Regions from separate parts of the Kitasatospora sp. NPDC024654 genome, predicted to be linked through region 1. Evidence: riboswitches for the same ligand, from Rfam matches in the RefSeq annotation. Region 1 holds a riboswitch; the other holds the start of a gene.
The links. A riboswitch is a leader RNA that binds a small molecule or an ion and turns the genes downstream of it on or off. The one in region 1 is predicted to bind cyclic di-AMP.

Region 1 (7,191 bases):
CCGCCAGTCGGTGACGTTCGCGGCCGTGACCCCGGTGAAGCACTCCAGAAACTGCAGCACCGAGGTGTGGTCGAAAGGCTCCGAGGCCACCCAACCACCCACCGTCCAGGGCGAGATGATGATGCACGGCACCCGGAAGCCGCCGCCGATCGGGAGCCCGCCGATGAACTCGCCGGCGGTGCCCGCCCCCGGCACCGGCGGCGCCACGTGGTCGAAGAGCCCGTCGTTCTCGTCGTAGTTGAGGATGAAGACGGTCTTCGCCCAGACCTTCGGGTTCGACGCGATGGCCTCGATCTTGGAGGCGACGAAGTCGGCGCCGGCGGCCGGCAGGTAGTTCGGGTGCTCGGACTGGTAGCTGGTCGGCAGGATCCAGGAGACCGCCGGCAGTCGGTCGTTGCGCGCGTCGTCCTCGAAGGTGCCGGTCGGCTGCGCGGCCACGCCCTTGTCGTAGAGCGGGTCACCGGGCTTGGCCTGCTGGAAGTTGGCGAAGAGCGAGAGCACGTCGGTGTCGTAGTTGTCGGTCTCCTGGTAGACCTTCCAGCTCACCCCGGCCGCCTCCAGCTGCTCGGCGTAGGTGGTCCAGGTGAGCGGGGTCGGCGCGGCGTTCTGGATGATCGGGCCGCCCTGGGTGCCGGCCGGGTCGATGCTGCCGGTCATCCAGTAGAGCCGGTTGGGCCAGGTCGGGCCCTGCACCGAGCAGAAGTAGTGGTCGCAGACGGTGAAGTTCTCGGCCAGCGCGAACTGGAACGGGATGTCGTCGCGGGTGTAGTAACCCATCACGTACGGCCCGTTGGCCCCGTCCGCCGCCCGGTGCGCGGGGAGCCACTGGTCCATCCTGCCGCCGTTCCAGGCCTGGTGCTGGACGGCCCAGGCGTGGCTGGTGGAGGGGATTGCCTGGGCGCTGGTGGTGCGGGTGTCCAGGTGGAACGGCAGCAGGTAGCCGTCCGGGTTGACGCTGTCGGGCTGGTAGAAGACCGGGCGGCCGTCGGGCAGCCGCAGGGCGTTCGGGTCGTCGAAGCCGCGCACGCCGGACAGGGTGCCGAAGTAGTGGTCGAAGGAGCGGTTCTCCTGCATCAGCATCACTACGTGCTCGACGTCGCGTAGTGAGCCGCGCCGCGGCACACCGGCCGCGACCGCCTGCTGCACGCTGGGCGGCAGCAGCGTCATCGCCGCCGCTCCACCGGCCACGCCGGCCGCCGCGCCGAGCAGCCTGCGTCGGGTCATTCCGGACATTTGTTCTCCTGCCTCTCCGTCAGTTCACGCCTGGTACGGGGCAAATGGCCGTGCCGATCCGGGTACGACTCTGGCCCACCGCGCAGCCGTGGTGTGGGAGGTGTTCGGTGAACAAATCGAAAACGTCCGGAATCCGGCGTCCCTACTGGCCGGAATCGGGGCTGGGTCGAATTCTCATCATGGACGGTGGGGAAGATCCGTTCGAACTCTTGTTGATCAGGTCATGTCTTAACTAGCCTCGTCCGCGAGCCGGCCCGCTCCCCACCCGGAGCCGGTTCGGCCCAGCACGCGCACACCCCGTCGCGGGGACAGCCCTGTCCTCGCGCGGTCCCCCACACCTGCAACTCCAGGTTCACCAACCACAGGAGACAGTCCGTTGCGCCTCGCGACCTTCACCCCCACATCCGCCACGTCCCGAAGAATCGCCATCGCCCTGGCCGGTACGGCCTCGCTGGCACTCTCCGCGTTCGCGGCCGCCCCGGCCGACGCCGCCCCGCTGACCTTCAGTCACGACGGGACCTCCTGGGTCCGCTCGTGCGCCGTCCCGACGGCCGGTCAGATGGCTTGTGACGCACTGCGGGTCACCAGCGTCGCCCAGCACGTCAGCCCGCTCGGCATCAGCGCCAACGCCACCCCCTCGGGTTACGGTCCGAGCGACCTGCGCAGCGCGTACAACCTCCCGGCGAACGGTGGCGCGGGCCAGACCGTGGCCATCGTGGACGCCTACAACGACCCCAACGCGGCGTCCGACCTGGCCGTCTACCGCGCGCAGTACGGCCTGCCCGCCTGCACCACCGCCAGCGGCTGCTTCAAGCAGGTCAGCCAGACCGGCAGCACCACCTCGCTGCCCACCAACAACTCCGGCTGGGCGGGCGAGATATCGCTCGACCTGGACATGGTCTCGGCGATCGCGCCGAACGCGCACATCATCCTGGTCGAGGCCAAGAGCGCGACCACGGCCAACCTGGGCACCGCGGTCAACGAGGCGGTCAAGCTGGGCGCCAAGTTCGTCTCCAACAGCTACGGCGGCAGCGAGTCCTCCTCGGACCCCAGCTACGACACCAGCTACTACAACCACCCGGGTGTCGCGATCACCGCGAGCTCCGGTGACGGCGGCTACGGCGTGGAGTACCCGGCGGCCTCGCGGTACGTCACCGCGGTCGGTGGCACCTCGCTCAACAAGGCTTCCAACAGCCGCGGTTGGAGCGAGTCGGTGTGGTCCACCAGCAGCACCGAGGGGGCCGGCTCCGGCTGCTCGGCGTACGACGCCAAGCCGACCTGGCAGAAGGACACCGGCTGTTCGAAGCGGACCGTCGCGGACGTCTCGGCGGTCGCCGACCCCGCCACCGGCGTCGCGGTCTACCAGACCTACGGCGGCTCCGGCTGGAACGTCTACGGCGGTACCAGCGTCGCCTCGCCGATCATCGCCGCGGTCTACGCCGACGCCGGCGCTCCCTCGGCGAGCTACCCGGCGGCCGACGCCTACGCCCACCCGAGCGCGCTCTGGGACGTGACCACCGGTTCCACCGCCACCTGCTCCCCGTCCTACCTCTGCACGGCGGGCCCCGGTTACGACGGCCCGACCGGCCTGGGCACCCCGGACGGACTGGCCGCCTTCACGGGCTGACGGCCGTCCCGGGGACGGGGTGACGCGTGGGCCGTCGTGGTCGGACGGCGGCCCGCGCGTCACCATCCCCGCCGTCGTCCGCGCGGTTCGCGGGGGCCGCGCGGACGACGGCGATCCCGCCCGGGCACGGGGGCCGGGCGGGATCACCATCTGCCGCGGGCCGGGCCGGCTCCCGATCGGCGGGCCGGGCCCGGTGGTTGGGATGCCGCAGACCCCGGCCTGATCGCCGACCGGGCGCACGGGAACCGCGCTGCGGGAGCGATCGGGTTCGGACGGGTCCAAGGCGCGGTACGCCCGATCGTGTGACCACCACCTGCCGGCACGGCCTCACCCTCGTGGCCGGGGGCCCGGCGCAGCCGCGGTGCCCGCTTCCCCCTGCCCAGCCGACCGCACCCCCCATCGTGGCCGGAGGCCGCGGTCGCCACACTCCTCCCGCCCCGGCGGATTCCCCCGCCCCGCGGCACGTGCTCGCGCCCACCGGGGCGGCGGGCGCGAGCACGGGTGAACCGGAGTCAGGGGAGCTGGAGCTGCTGGCCCGGGTGGATCAGGTCGGGGTTGGTGCCGACGGTCGAGGCGTTGTCCTGGTAGAGGCCGTTCCAGCCGGGCAACTGGTGGGACTGGGCGATCCCGGAGAGGGTGTCGCCGGTGGCCACGGTGTAGGTGCCGGCCGGGGCCGTGCTGCTGGTCGGCGCGGGGGCCGGGGTGGTGGTGGCGGACGGTGCGGGGGAGGTGGGAGTGGCCGGGGCGGCCGTGGTGCCCGTGCCAGCGCCCGTGCTCGTGCCGGTGGCCGGGGCGGCGGGTGCCGCCGGGGTGGTCGGTGCCGCCGGCGTGACCGGGGTCGTCGTGGGCGTCGTGCCGGTCGAGGGCGTGTCCGTGGTGCTGCCCGAGCTGCCCGGCGTGGCCGGCGTGCCGGGCGCGGCCGTGCCCGTGGTGCCCGTGGTGCCCGTGGTGCCCGTGGTGCCGCCGGACGTCGGGGTGGTGGGCGTCGTCGGCGTGACCGGGGTCGCCGTGCCCGTCGTGCCGGTGGTCCCCGTGGTGCCCGGCGTACCCGGCGTACCCGGCGTGCCCGGCGTGCCCGGCGTGCCCGGGGCGGGCGACGTCGTCGGAGCGGTGGGCGTGGCCGTGGTGCCCGTCGTGGTGGGTGTGGCCGGAGCCGCAGGCGTGACCGGCGTGGTGGGCGTGACGGTCGTGCTCCCGCCCGCGCTCGGCTGCGCGGTCGCCGCCGCCCCCGTGTGCTCGAGGTAGACGGACTGCTGGTTCGTCCAGTACCAGACGCCCCCGGACTGGTACCAGTACACGCCGTCGTACCCGTCCCACCCGCCGTGGCCCGGGAAGGTCGGGTCGTCGGGACCCGCCAGCACCGTGCTGCCACCGGCCGGTGCCGGAGTCGCCGGAACGGGCTGGCTGGTGTTGAGCACCGGCGCCGGCCCGTCGCTGCTCAGGCCGGCGGAGTCGGAGCAGTTCGGCCAGGCGCCCGGCCCCTGGTTGGCCAGCACTTTCTCGGCGATGGCGATCTGCTGGTCGGGGGTGGCGTGGTCGGGCTCGGCGGCGTACTTGTCGCCGCCGTACGCGACCCAGGTCCGCTGGGTGAGCTGTAGGCCTCCGTAGAGCCCGTTCCCGGTGTCGGCGGTCCAGTTCCCGGCGGTCTCGCACTGGGCGACCGCGTTCCAGGTGCTGACCGGGGCGGCGTGCGCGCTGGTCGCGGTGAGCAGCGGCAGCGCTATGCCCGCGCCCGCCACGCCGGCGGCGACCACGGCGCGGTCGGCCTGGGTGGGGCGACGGTGACGGCCGGAACCGGAAAACACCATGATGTCCCTCTGTGTCCCTCTCCGCACGCCTGCGAGGTGAGCTGTCGGGTTCGGGCCGGGAGGTGGCCCGGCCGCCCGCCGGAGGCCCCGGCGCGCGGCTTCACCCCTAGCCGTGGGGACGGCACCAAACCTGGGTCCCCCACCCCTGCCCATGGGTGGTCGGCTTCCCTCCCGCGGCGGGCAGGGCTCGGCGTACCGCGGTCGGGAGTCCGCAGCGGCGGACTGCTGGGAGACTAGAGGGATCATCAGCTTGATAACAAGCCAGCATCGTGCGCATCACACAAAAATCACGTCATGCGATTGGAGAGTGACGCCCCGCCGATCGGCGGTCGGTTCACGGACCGGCCTGATCTGGCACGGTGAGGCGGGCGCCGGTGTTCCGCAACGGTGGCTGAACCCACCCGGAACAACAGTCGAACAAATTCGTGTCCGCCTCACCAGGCCGAGGCGCTCCCGGGCAGGCCTCAGCACGTCGACGCCAGATCGCCGACCAGGGTGTCGGAGGGCTGCGGGATCTCCCCGAAGTCGTCGTCGTTCGCCGTGACCACCAGCCGGTTGATCACCGCCTCCAGCCGGATGGGCAGCCGCGGCAGCAGCCCCTGGTGGCAGCGGGCCAGGATGTCGCGTCGCACCTCCTCCGGCAGCAGCGGGACGCTCCCGCGCACCGCCGCCGCGGCCAGCCCCCGCTTCGGCCGCGGCAGCGGATGGCCGGCCAGCCGGTCCGCCTGGGCACGCCAGTAGGCGGCGTCCCGGGGCTCGCCGAGCAGCAGGTGGTAGAGGTGCAGGCAGTACGCGGCGGTCTGGCTGCCGCCGCCCGCCGCGAACTGCCACCAGAACTGCGCCGCGTCCGTCCGGTCGGTCAGGTAGAGCAGCCCGGCGAAGACCAGCGCCCCCTCGGGGTGGATCCGGGCGGAGTTGACCAGCAGGTCGAGGCTGTGCGCGGCCTGCGGGGCGTTCAGCACCAGCGCGGTGACCAGGGCGAGTTCGTGGGCCGCCTGCTCGTGCTCGGACGGCAGCCGGACGGGCGCCGCGCTGATCCGGTCCGGCTCGTGCGCCGGCAGCCGGGACGCGCCGCTGAAGACGACCACCGGCGGCTCGGCCCCGGCGCCGGACCGCCCGTCGTGCGCCGGCCCGCTGGTCGGCGCACGGAACCGGCCCGCAGTGCCGTTCCGGCGGTCGTGCGGGCGGGGGCGGGACGGCAGGCCGTGCTGGTGCTCCCCGGCGGTCATGGCGCTCCTTGCGAGTCGGCCGGTTCGGGCAGGTCGAGGGCCCGGGCGAGGTTGCGGTGGGCGTGCCGCAGGTGGGAGCGCACGGTCGCGGCCGGCCGGCCGAGGTACTGTGCGATCTCCTCCTCGTCCATGTCCAGCACGTACCTGAGGACGATGACATCGTGCTGGCGCTCCGGCAGGCCCAGGATCGCGGTGTGGAGGCCGCGTCCCTCGGGGAGTTCGCGCCGGCCGTCCCCGGGGCGGCCGGCGCGAAGGCGCCGGACCACGGTGTCGAGCACCGCGCTCTCCAGCAGGGCCGGTTGCCGCCGCCCGGTGTGCAGCATCCAGGCCGCGACGTGCTCCTTGAGCAGCCGCCAGGCGTAGGTGGCGGGGATCTCCTGGCGGAGCGCCAGCGCCCAGCGTTGCCGTAGGTGGGCCTTCATCCCGGCGACCACCAGGGCGGCGTCCTGGTCGCCGCCGACCTGGGTCAGCGCGAACCCGTGCCAGGCGCGCTCGTGGGTCTCGCAGAACGCCTGGAGTGTGAGGAGCAGCCGGCCGTCCGCCGGCGTCGCCTCGCCGCCCTCGGTCACGGCCCGCCCTCCCCGGTGCCCACCGGGTTGCGGCGGCACGCCCCTGTCGATCGTCATTCGGCCCTCCAGGACCGGCGGCCGTGGTCCACGGCCGGTCGTCCGCCGGGGACCGGAGCGACCCCCTCGGGAACATCACAGCGCATCGGGCGGCCCGTGACGCAAGAAGATCGGCACAACGGTTACTAGCTGTCATGCTGTGATGGAAAGACTATCTGACGTATGGTCATATGCCACCGTCACCGCACATTTTGGCCGGAGCCGTGATCGATCGGGTCCGCGCCCCGGGTGACGCGGGAAGGCGCGTGGGAAACCGCGAACCGGGTCGGGCCGATGTGCGCCATGGCATACCCTGGCGGGCGGATTCCGGAACGCCCGCCGCGCGGACGGGTCCGCGTTCGGAGCAGGGGGAGAGAGCGGATGCCGACGGACTACAACGAGGTCAACCTGGAACTGCACCGGGCGCATTCCGCCCGGATGTACGACTACTACCTGGGTGGCACCACCAACTTCGCCGCCGACCGGGAGGCGGTCGGCAAGGTGATGGCGGTCTTTCCGTGGGCGGAGACCGCGGCCCGGGCCAACCGGGCGTTCATGCACCGGTCCACCCGGCTGCTCGCCGGCGCCGGGCTGCGCCAGTTCCTCGACATCGGCACGGGCATCCCCACCTCGCCCAACCTGCACGAAGTCGCCCAGCGGACCCGGCCCGACGCCCGGGTCGTCTACGT
Region 2 (7,191 bases), on a different contig from region 1:
CTTCTCCTTGGTCCACAGACCGAGGTCCGGGCCCATCTCCGGGAGGATCCGGTTGGCCGCCTCGACCAGGATGAAGCGCATGTCGTCGCGGCTGACGGTCTTGTAGATCTTCGCCGCGTCGCGGGCCATGTCCTCGACCTCGGCGATGGTCTCGACGCCGGCGAAGCCGCCGCCGATGACCACGAAGGTGAGGGCCTTGCGGCGGACCGCCTCGTCCGTGGTGGACTCGGCCTTGTCCAGCTGCGCCATGACGTGGTTGCGGAGGCTGATGGCCTCCTCCACCGTCTTCATGCCGATGCCGTTCTCGGCCAGGCCCGGAATCGGGAAGGTCCGGGAGACCGAGCCGGTCGCCACGACGAGGTAGTCGAAGGGCAGCTCGTAGGAGTCGCCGGCCAGCGGCGCGATGGTGGCGACCTTGCGGGCGTGGTCCACCTCGGTCACGTGACCGGTGAGCACCTCCGCCTTCTTCAGGGCGCTGCGCAGCGGCGCGACGAGGTTGCGAGGGGCGACGTTGCCGCCGGCCGCCTCGGGAAGGAAGGGCAGGTACGTCATGTACGACCGCGGGTCGACGACCGTGACGGTCGCCTCCCCGAAGCGCATCTTCTTGAGGATGCGCATCGCGGCATACAGGCCGACGTAACCACCGCCGACAATGAGGATGCGAGGACGCTCCGTGGTGCTCATATCGGAAAGTATCCAGCACGGTTGAGAGCGCCTTGCGTGAGGCCCGTCACAGGACGCTGGACAGCCTCTGCTACACTACGCGGCCACTATCACGGATCATCGGCCCACAGGGAGGACCGGTCGGCCGGTCGTCCACGGGTTTGATTCGACACGGCCCTGCTGAGCAGCAACGATCCGCCGAGCCCCACGGTTCCCGGGCATCATTTCGATTCCACCGGCCGATTCCGGGACGCGCCTGGGATCCAGCGACCACCGCCCGCCGACCGCCTTCGGACCCGCAATCGGGGCGGACCGGACAGCAACGCCCCCCGTTTACCCGGATCGCCATGTGAAGAAATTCACGAAGCTTTTCGCGACACGCCCGACGCGGCCCCACCCCGAGGCTGCGAACACCTCTCGGGGAAGGGCCGCGGACCCGGCGGTCCGTCAGCCGAGCACGCTCCAGGCGATCCCGTCGAGGATGTCGTGCTCGCTGACGAGCACCTCGGTGGCGCCGGTCCGCTCCATGATCGAGAGCATCACCAGCGCACCGGCCGCGATCACGTCCACCCGGCCCGGGTGGATCACCGGGATCGCCGCCCGCTCCGCGTGGGTGGCGCTCAGCAGCCGCCCGGTGACCTCACGGACCTGCTCCAGGCTGATCCGCGAGTGGTGCACCAGCTCGGAGTCGTAGGACGGCAGGTCGAGCGCGACCGCCGCCACCGTGGTCACCGTGCCGGCCAGGCCGACCAGCGAGGCCGCCTCGGTCAGCGGCACCTCCTCGGCCGCCAGGTCGAGCGCCTTCCTGATGTCCGCCTTGGCCGCCGAGATCTGGCCCAGGGTCGGCACCTCGGAGCCGGCGAAGTGCCGCTCGGTCAGCCGCACGCAGCCGATGTCCACCGAGCGGGCCGCCCGCACCTCCCCGTCGCCCAGCACGAACTCGGTCGAGCCGCCACCCAGGTCGAAGACCAGGTAGGGGGCGGCGACCGGACCGCCGGCCAGCTCCCGGGTGGCGCCGGTGAAGGAGAGCCGGGCCTCCTCGTCACCGGTCACCACCTCGGGGTCCACCCCGAGGATCTCCCGCACCCCGGCGGCGAACTCGGCGCTGTTCTCGGCGTCCCGCGAGGCGCTGGTGGCGACGAAGCGGACGTGCTCGGGGGCGATGCCGTGCTCGCCGATGACCGCCGCGTACTCCCGGCAGGCCGCGAAGGTGCGCTCCAGCGCCTCCGGGGCGAGTCGGCCGGTGCGGTCCACGTCCTGGCCGAGCCGCACGATGATCATCCGCCGGTCCAGGTCGGTGATCACGCCGGTCTCCGGGTCGAGTTCGGCGATCAGCAGCCGGATCGAGTTGGTGCCGCAGTCGACCGCGGCCACCCGAGTGGTCGTCACTTGTCCTGCTCCTGCTCCCGGGCCGCCCGCTTGGCGGCCCGCTCGGCGGCCTTCCGCTCCTTGGCGGCGATCACGGCCGCGTGGTCCTCGGTCTTCTCCCGCTGGGCGTGCAGCGCCGCGACCCCGGCCTCGATGTCCTCCTCGGTGACGCAGCCGCCCTTGCGCCACCACTCCGGCAGCATCGCCAACGCCTCGTCACCGAGCGGGTTGACCCCGGGCCCGGCGGCCAGCGCGTGGCCCACCAGGACGTGCAGGCACTTCACCCGGTCCGGCATCCCGCCGGCCGAGGGGAAGCCCTCCAGCACCTCGATGGCGTCCCGGCGGGCGATGTAGTCCTCGTGCGCCTTCTGGTACGCGGCGGCCAGCTCCGGGTCCTCGGCGAGCCGGGCGGTCTGCTCCTTCATCACACCGTCCGCCTCCAGGGTGCCGATCAGCGAGGCGGCCTTGGGGCAGGTCAGGTAGTACAGCGTGGGGAACGGGGTGCCGTCGGCCAGCCGGGGGGCGGTCTCGACGACGTCCGGGTTGCCGCACGGGCAGCGGTGCGCGACGGCGCGGGTGCCGCGCGGGACGCGGCCGAGCTGGGCCGCGACGGCGGCGAGGTCACGGTCGTCGACCGGCGGGGTGTTCTCAGTGGTCATGGCGGTGCGTCTTCTCACGGGGCGTGGGCGGGGGCGGGGGTTGCGGTGTCGGCCGCGTCGACGGAGTCCCAGAGGGTGGTGTACCAGGGCTTGGGCGCCTTGGCGGCCTGCGCCGAGACGGCCGCCGAGGACGGCTGGGCGGCCGCCGAGGGCTTCGGGTCGACCGAGACGAACGCGGTCTCCCCGGGGAGCGCGTAGTGCAGCCGCTCGCGGGCCTGGGCCTTCACGTACTCCGGGTCCTGCCAGCGGGCCCGCTCCTTGGTCAGCTGCTCGACCTGCTGCCGGGCCTGCTCGGCCGTGACCCGCTGGGCATTGATCTCGGAGCGCTGGGAGAGGAACTGGCGGGTGGGGTAGGCGAGGATCGCCACCAGCGCGCAGAGCACCAGGACGAGCACGGTGGCCCGGCTGGTGAAGCGCGGCCGCGCCGCCAGTCCCGGGATCTTCCAGCCTGCCATCGCTACCCCTCCGTTCGCACCGGTGCCCCGGCGTCCACCCTACGGGGTGAACGGCGGGGCACCGGACGGCGAACTACGGGCGTGTCAGCCCTCGAACTCGCTGTGCTTACTGGTCCGCGGAGCGGAACCGCGGGAAGGCGGCACGGCCGGCGTACTCGGCGGCGTCGTCGAGGATCTCCTCGATGCGCAGCAGCTGGTTGTACTTGGCGACGCGCTCCGAACGGGCCGGGGCACCGGTCTTGATCTGGCCGCAGTTGGTGGCGACCGCGAGGTCGGCGATGGTGACGTCCTCGGTCTCGCCGGAGCGGTGCGACATCATGCAGCGGTAGCCGTTGCGCTGGGCCAGCTCGACGGCGTCCAGGGTCTCGGTCAGCGAGCCGATCTGGTTCACCTTCACCAGCAGCGCGTTGGCGGTGCCGGTCGCGATGCCCTTGGCCAGGCGGGCCGGGTTGGTCACGAACAGGTCGTCACCGACCAGCTGCACCTTGGCGCCCAGCTCGTCGGTGAGGGCCTTCCAGCCCTCCCAGTCCGACTCGTCCAGCGGGTCCTCGATGGAGACCAGCGGGTAGTTGGCGACCAGGTCGGCGTAGTAGGCGCCGAGCTCGGCGGAGGAGAGCGCCTTGCCCTCGAACTGGTAGGCGCCGTCCTTGTAGAACTCGGAGGAGGCGACGTCCAGGGCGAGCGCGACGTCCTTGCCCGGGGTGTAGCCGGCCTTCTTGATGGCCTCGACGATCAGGTCGAGCGCCTCGCGGTTGCTGTCCAGGTTCGGCGCGAAGCCGCCCTCGTCGCCGAGGCCGGTGGAGAGACCGCGCTCCTTCAGCACGCCCTTGAGCGTGTGGTAGACCTCGACGCCCCAGCGGACGGCCTCGGAGAAGGACTCCGCGCCGATCGGGGCGATCATGAACTCCTGGATGTCGACGTTGGAGTCCGCGTGCGAGCCGCCGTTGAGGATGTTCATCATCGGGACCGGCAGGACGTGCGCGTTCGGGCCGCCCAGGTAGCGGAACAGCGGCAGGTCGCTGGCCTCGGAGGCGGCGTGCGCCACGGCGAGCGAGACGCCCAGGATGGCGTTGGCGCCGAGCGAGGACTTGTCGGGGGTGGCGTCCAGGTCCAGCATCGCCTGGTCGATCAGCCGCTGCTCGGTCGCGTCGTAGCCGACCAGCTCCGGGCCGATCTGCTCGATCACGGCGAGGACGGCCTTCTCGACACCCTTGCCGAAGTAGCGGTTCTTGTCGCCGTCGCGCAGCTCCAGGGCCTCGAAGGCACCGGTGGAGGCGCCGGACGGAACAGCGGCACGGCCGGTGCTGCCGTCGTCGAGGCCGACCTCGACCTCGACCGTGGGGTTGCCGCGGGAGTCGAGGATCTCGCGGGCTACGACGACATCAATGGACGGCACGAGGCATCTCCTATGCGGAAGCGGTCCGGGGGACGTGGAACGGGTCGTACGACCAGAGCCTAACCGCACCCACCGGTCCGGCCGCCCGGACCTGGCTCCCCGTCTCGGCGTGTGGCCGGACTACCGGTCGGTAGTTCACCCGAATGCGCGTGCGGGGCAACCTGATCGCCCCGCACGCGCCGCCCGGCTCAGCCGAGGTGCAGCACCTGACCGGGCATGATCAGGTCCGGGTCGCCGCCGATCGTGCCGTGGTTGCCGTCGTAGAGCGCCTGCCAGCCGCCCTGGAGGTGCTGGGCCTGGGCGATCATGGAGAGCGTGTCGCCGGGACGCACGGTGTAGTCGTGGCCCGAGCCGGTGCCCTGCGCGGCGGCGGGGGCGGCGGCCGGCGCCGCCGGGGCGGCCGGGGCCTGCGCGGACACGCCGGCGTACTGGTCGTAGACGCTCTGGTGGCTGGTCCAGTGCCAGCCACCGTCCTTCTGGTACCAGAAGACCTTGGCGGCCGGGTCCCAGCCGGCCTTGCCCTGGAAGACCGGGCCGCTCTGCTGCGGCTGGGCCTGCGGCGCCTGACCGTGCGACTGGGCCTGCGGCGCGGCCTTGGTGCGGGCGGCCGGCGCGGACGAGCCCGACGACGAGGTGTCGACCGCGGCGGGGGCGCCACCGGCGGTCAGGCCGGCCTTGACCGAGCAGACCGGCCAGGCGCCCGGTCCCTGGTCGGCCAGCACCTTCTCGGCGACGGAGATCTGCTGGGACCGGGTGGCCTGGTTGGCCTGCGGGGCGTACTGGGTGCCGCCGTACGCGGCCCAGGTGGAGGAGGTGAACTGCAGGCCGCCGTAGAACCCGTTGCCGGTGTTGATGCTCCAGTTGCCGGTGCTCTCGCAGTCCGCGACCTTGTCCCAGACCGATGCGGTGGCGGCGTGCGCGCCGGTCGCGGTGAGCAGCGGCATCGCCAGTCCGACCCCGGCCACGCCGGCTGCGGCGATGGCCTTCTCGGTATTGGTGCGACGACGATGACGGCCTGTTCCGGTGAGCAGCATGAAGGTTTCCCTCTCCGCACGCCTGCGAGGTGAGCTGTCGGGTTCGGACCGGGAGGTGGCCCGGCCGTCCGTCCGGATCGCTCCGGCGGGCGGCTTCACCCCTAGCCGTGGGGAACGGCGGAAATACCTGGGTCCCCCGCCCCTGCCCAGGGTGTGGTCGGTGTCCCGATGGCGCGGCGGGCAGGATTCGGCGTTCCGCGCACGGGGTCCGCAGCTGCGAACTCCACGGAGAGTAGACAGATGGGCAGACCAATCACAAGCTCATATCGCGTACATCACATGAAAATTACGGACCGTCATGGATCGCCTACCAACGACGGGCATATGTCCGCATTGATGGGCATTCATATTCGGTCGCACCAGGGCGAATCCGACACGCCGTCAGCCCTCGGCCGTGAACGCCACCGGGAGTTCCCGCAGGCCACGCATGATCAGTCCGCCGCGCCAACGCAACTCGGCCGGATCCGCCGAGAGCTGAATGTCCGGCAATCGGGTCAGCAGCGTGGCCAGCGCGATCTGCCCCTCCAGCCGGGCCAGCGGGGCGCCGATGCAGTAGTGGATCCCGTGACCGAAACCCAGGTGCGGGTTGTCCGTCCGGGCCAGGTCCAGGGTGTTCTCGGCGGCGAACCGCGCCGGGTCCCGGTCGGCCGCCGCGAGCACCACCAACACCGGGTCACCGGTCGCGATCCGCACCCCGCCGATGGTCAGCGGTTCGGTGGCGAACCGCCAGGTGGCCAGCTCCACCGGGCCGTCGTAGCGCAACAGCTCCTCGACGCCGGTGGTCAGCAGCCCCCGCTCACCGCGGGCGAGCGCGCCCTGCAGCAGCGCCCGCTGCTCCGGGTTGCGGAGCAGCGCGTAGGTGCCGTTGCCGATCAGGTTGACGGTGGTCTCGAAGCCGGCGAAGAGCAGGATGAAGGCCATCGCGGCGGCCTCGTTCTCGGTGAGGTGCTCGCCGTGGTCGCTGGCCCGGATCAGACCGGAGATCAGGTCGTCGCCCAGGTCGGCCCGCTTGCGGTGGATCAGCTCGGCCAGGTACGTCCGCATCCGCTTCACGGCACGGGCCACCCCGCCGCGCGGGCCGCCGCCGTGGCGGATCATCATCCCGGCCCAGTCCCGGAAGTCGTCCTGGTCCTCGGCCGGCACGCCGAGCAGGTCGCAGATCGCGTAGATGGGGAGCGGGAAGGCGAACTCGTGGATCAGGTCGGCCGAGCCGCGGGCGGCGAAGGAGTCGATCAGCCGGTCGGTCAGCTGCTGCACCCGGGGTTCGAAGGCGGCCACCCGACGCGGGGTGAAGGCCTTGGAGACCAGCCGACGCAGCCGGGTGTGGTCCGGCGGGTCGATGTTCAGCAGATGGGTCATCAGGTCGGCGCTGCGCTCGCCGGGGATGCCGACCCGCCCGGTGCGGTGGGCCTGCTCGCTGTGGTGCGCCGGGTTCTTGGAGAGTCGGCCGTCCGCCAGCGCCTGCCGGGCGTCCGCGTACCGGGTCACCAGCCAGGCATCCACCCCGCTGGGCAGGGTGGTCCGGTGCACGGGGGCGTGCGTTCGCAGCCAGGCGTACGCCGGATAGGGGTCGGCGGCGAACTCCCAGGTGAACAGGGGTGGCATGGGGGTCTCTG

Region 2: linked by a shared signal. The riboswitch ahead of ACZ38L_RS12765 (transglycosylase family protein) and the one ahead of ACZ38L_RS35705 (LysM peptidoglycan-binding domain-containing protein) in region 1 are both predicted to bind cyclic di-AMP.

The regions. Positions count from the first base shown of each region.
Region 1 is NZ_JBVHLF010000124.1:2,219-9,409, forward strand. Features, by position in the region: gene ACZ38L_RS35695 (alkaline phosphatase family protein) at 1-1,233, opposite strand, end outside; gene ACZ38L_RS35700 (S53 family peptidase) at 1,610-2,860, shown strand; gene ACZ38L_RS35705 (LysM peptidoglycan-binding domain-containing protein) at 3,373-4,668, opposite strand; cyclic di-AMP (ydaO/yuaA leader) riboswitch at 4,681-4,842, opposite strand; gene ACZ38L_RS35710 (hypothetical protein) at 5,133-5,897, opposite strand; gene ACZ38L_RS35715 (RNA polymerase sigma factor) at 5,894-6,523, opposite strand; gene ACZ38L_RS35720 (SAM-dependent methyltransferase) at 6,884-7,191, shown strand, end outside.
Region 2 is NZ_JBVHLF010000016.1:50,881-58,071, reverse strand. Features, by position in the region: gene ACZ38L_RS12790 (NAD(P)/FAD-dependent oxidoreductase) at 1-684, opposite strand, end outside; gene ACZ38L_RS12785 (Ppx/GppA phosphatase family protein) at 1,111-2,052, opposite strand; gene ACZ38L_RS12780 (DUF501 domain-containing protein) at 2,049-2,690, opposite strand; gene ACZ38L_RS12775 (FtsB family cell division protein) at 2,705-3,145, opposite strand; gene eno (phosphopyruvate hydratase) at 3,252-4,541, opposite strand; gene ACZ38L_RS12765 (transglycosylase family protein) at 4,730-5,575, opposite strand; cyclic di-AMP (ydaO/yuaA leader) riboswitch at 5,581-5,744, opposite strand; gene ACZ38L_RS12760 (cytochrome P450 family protein) at 5,957-7,191, opposite strand, start outside.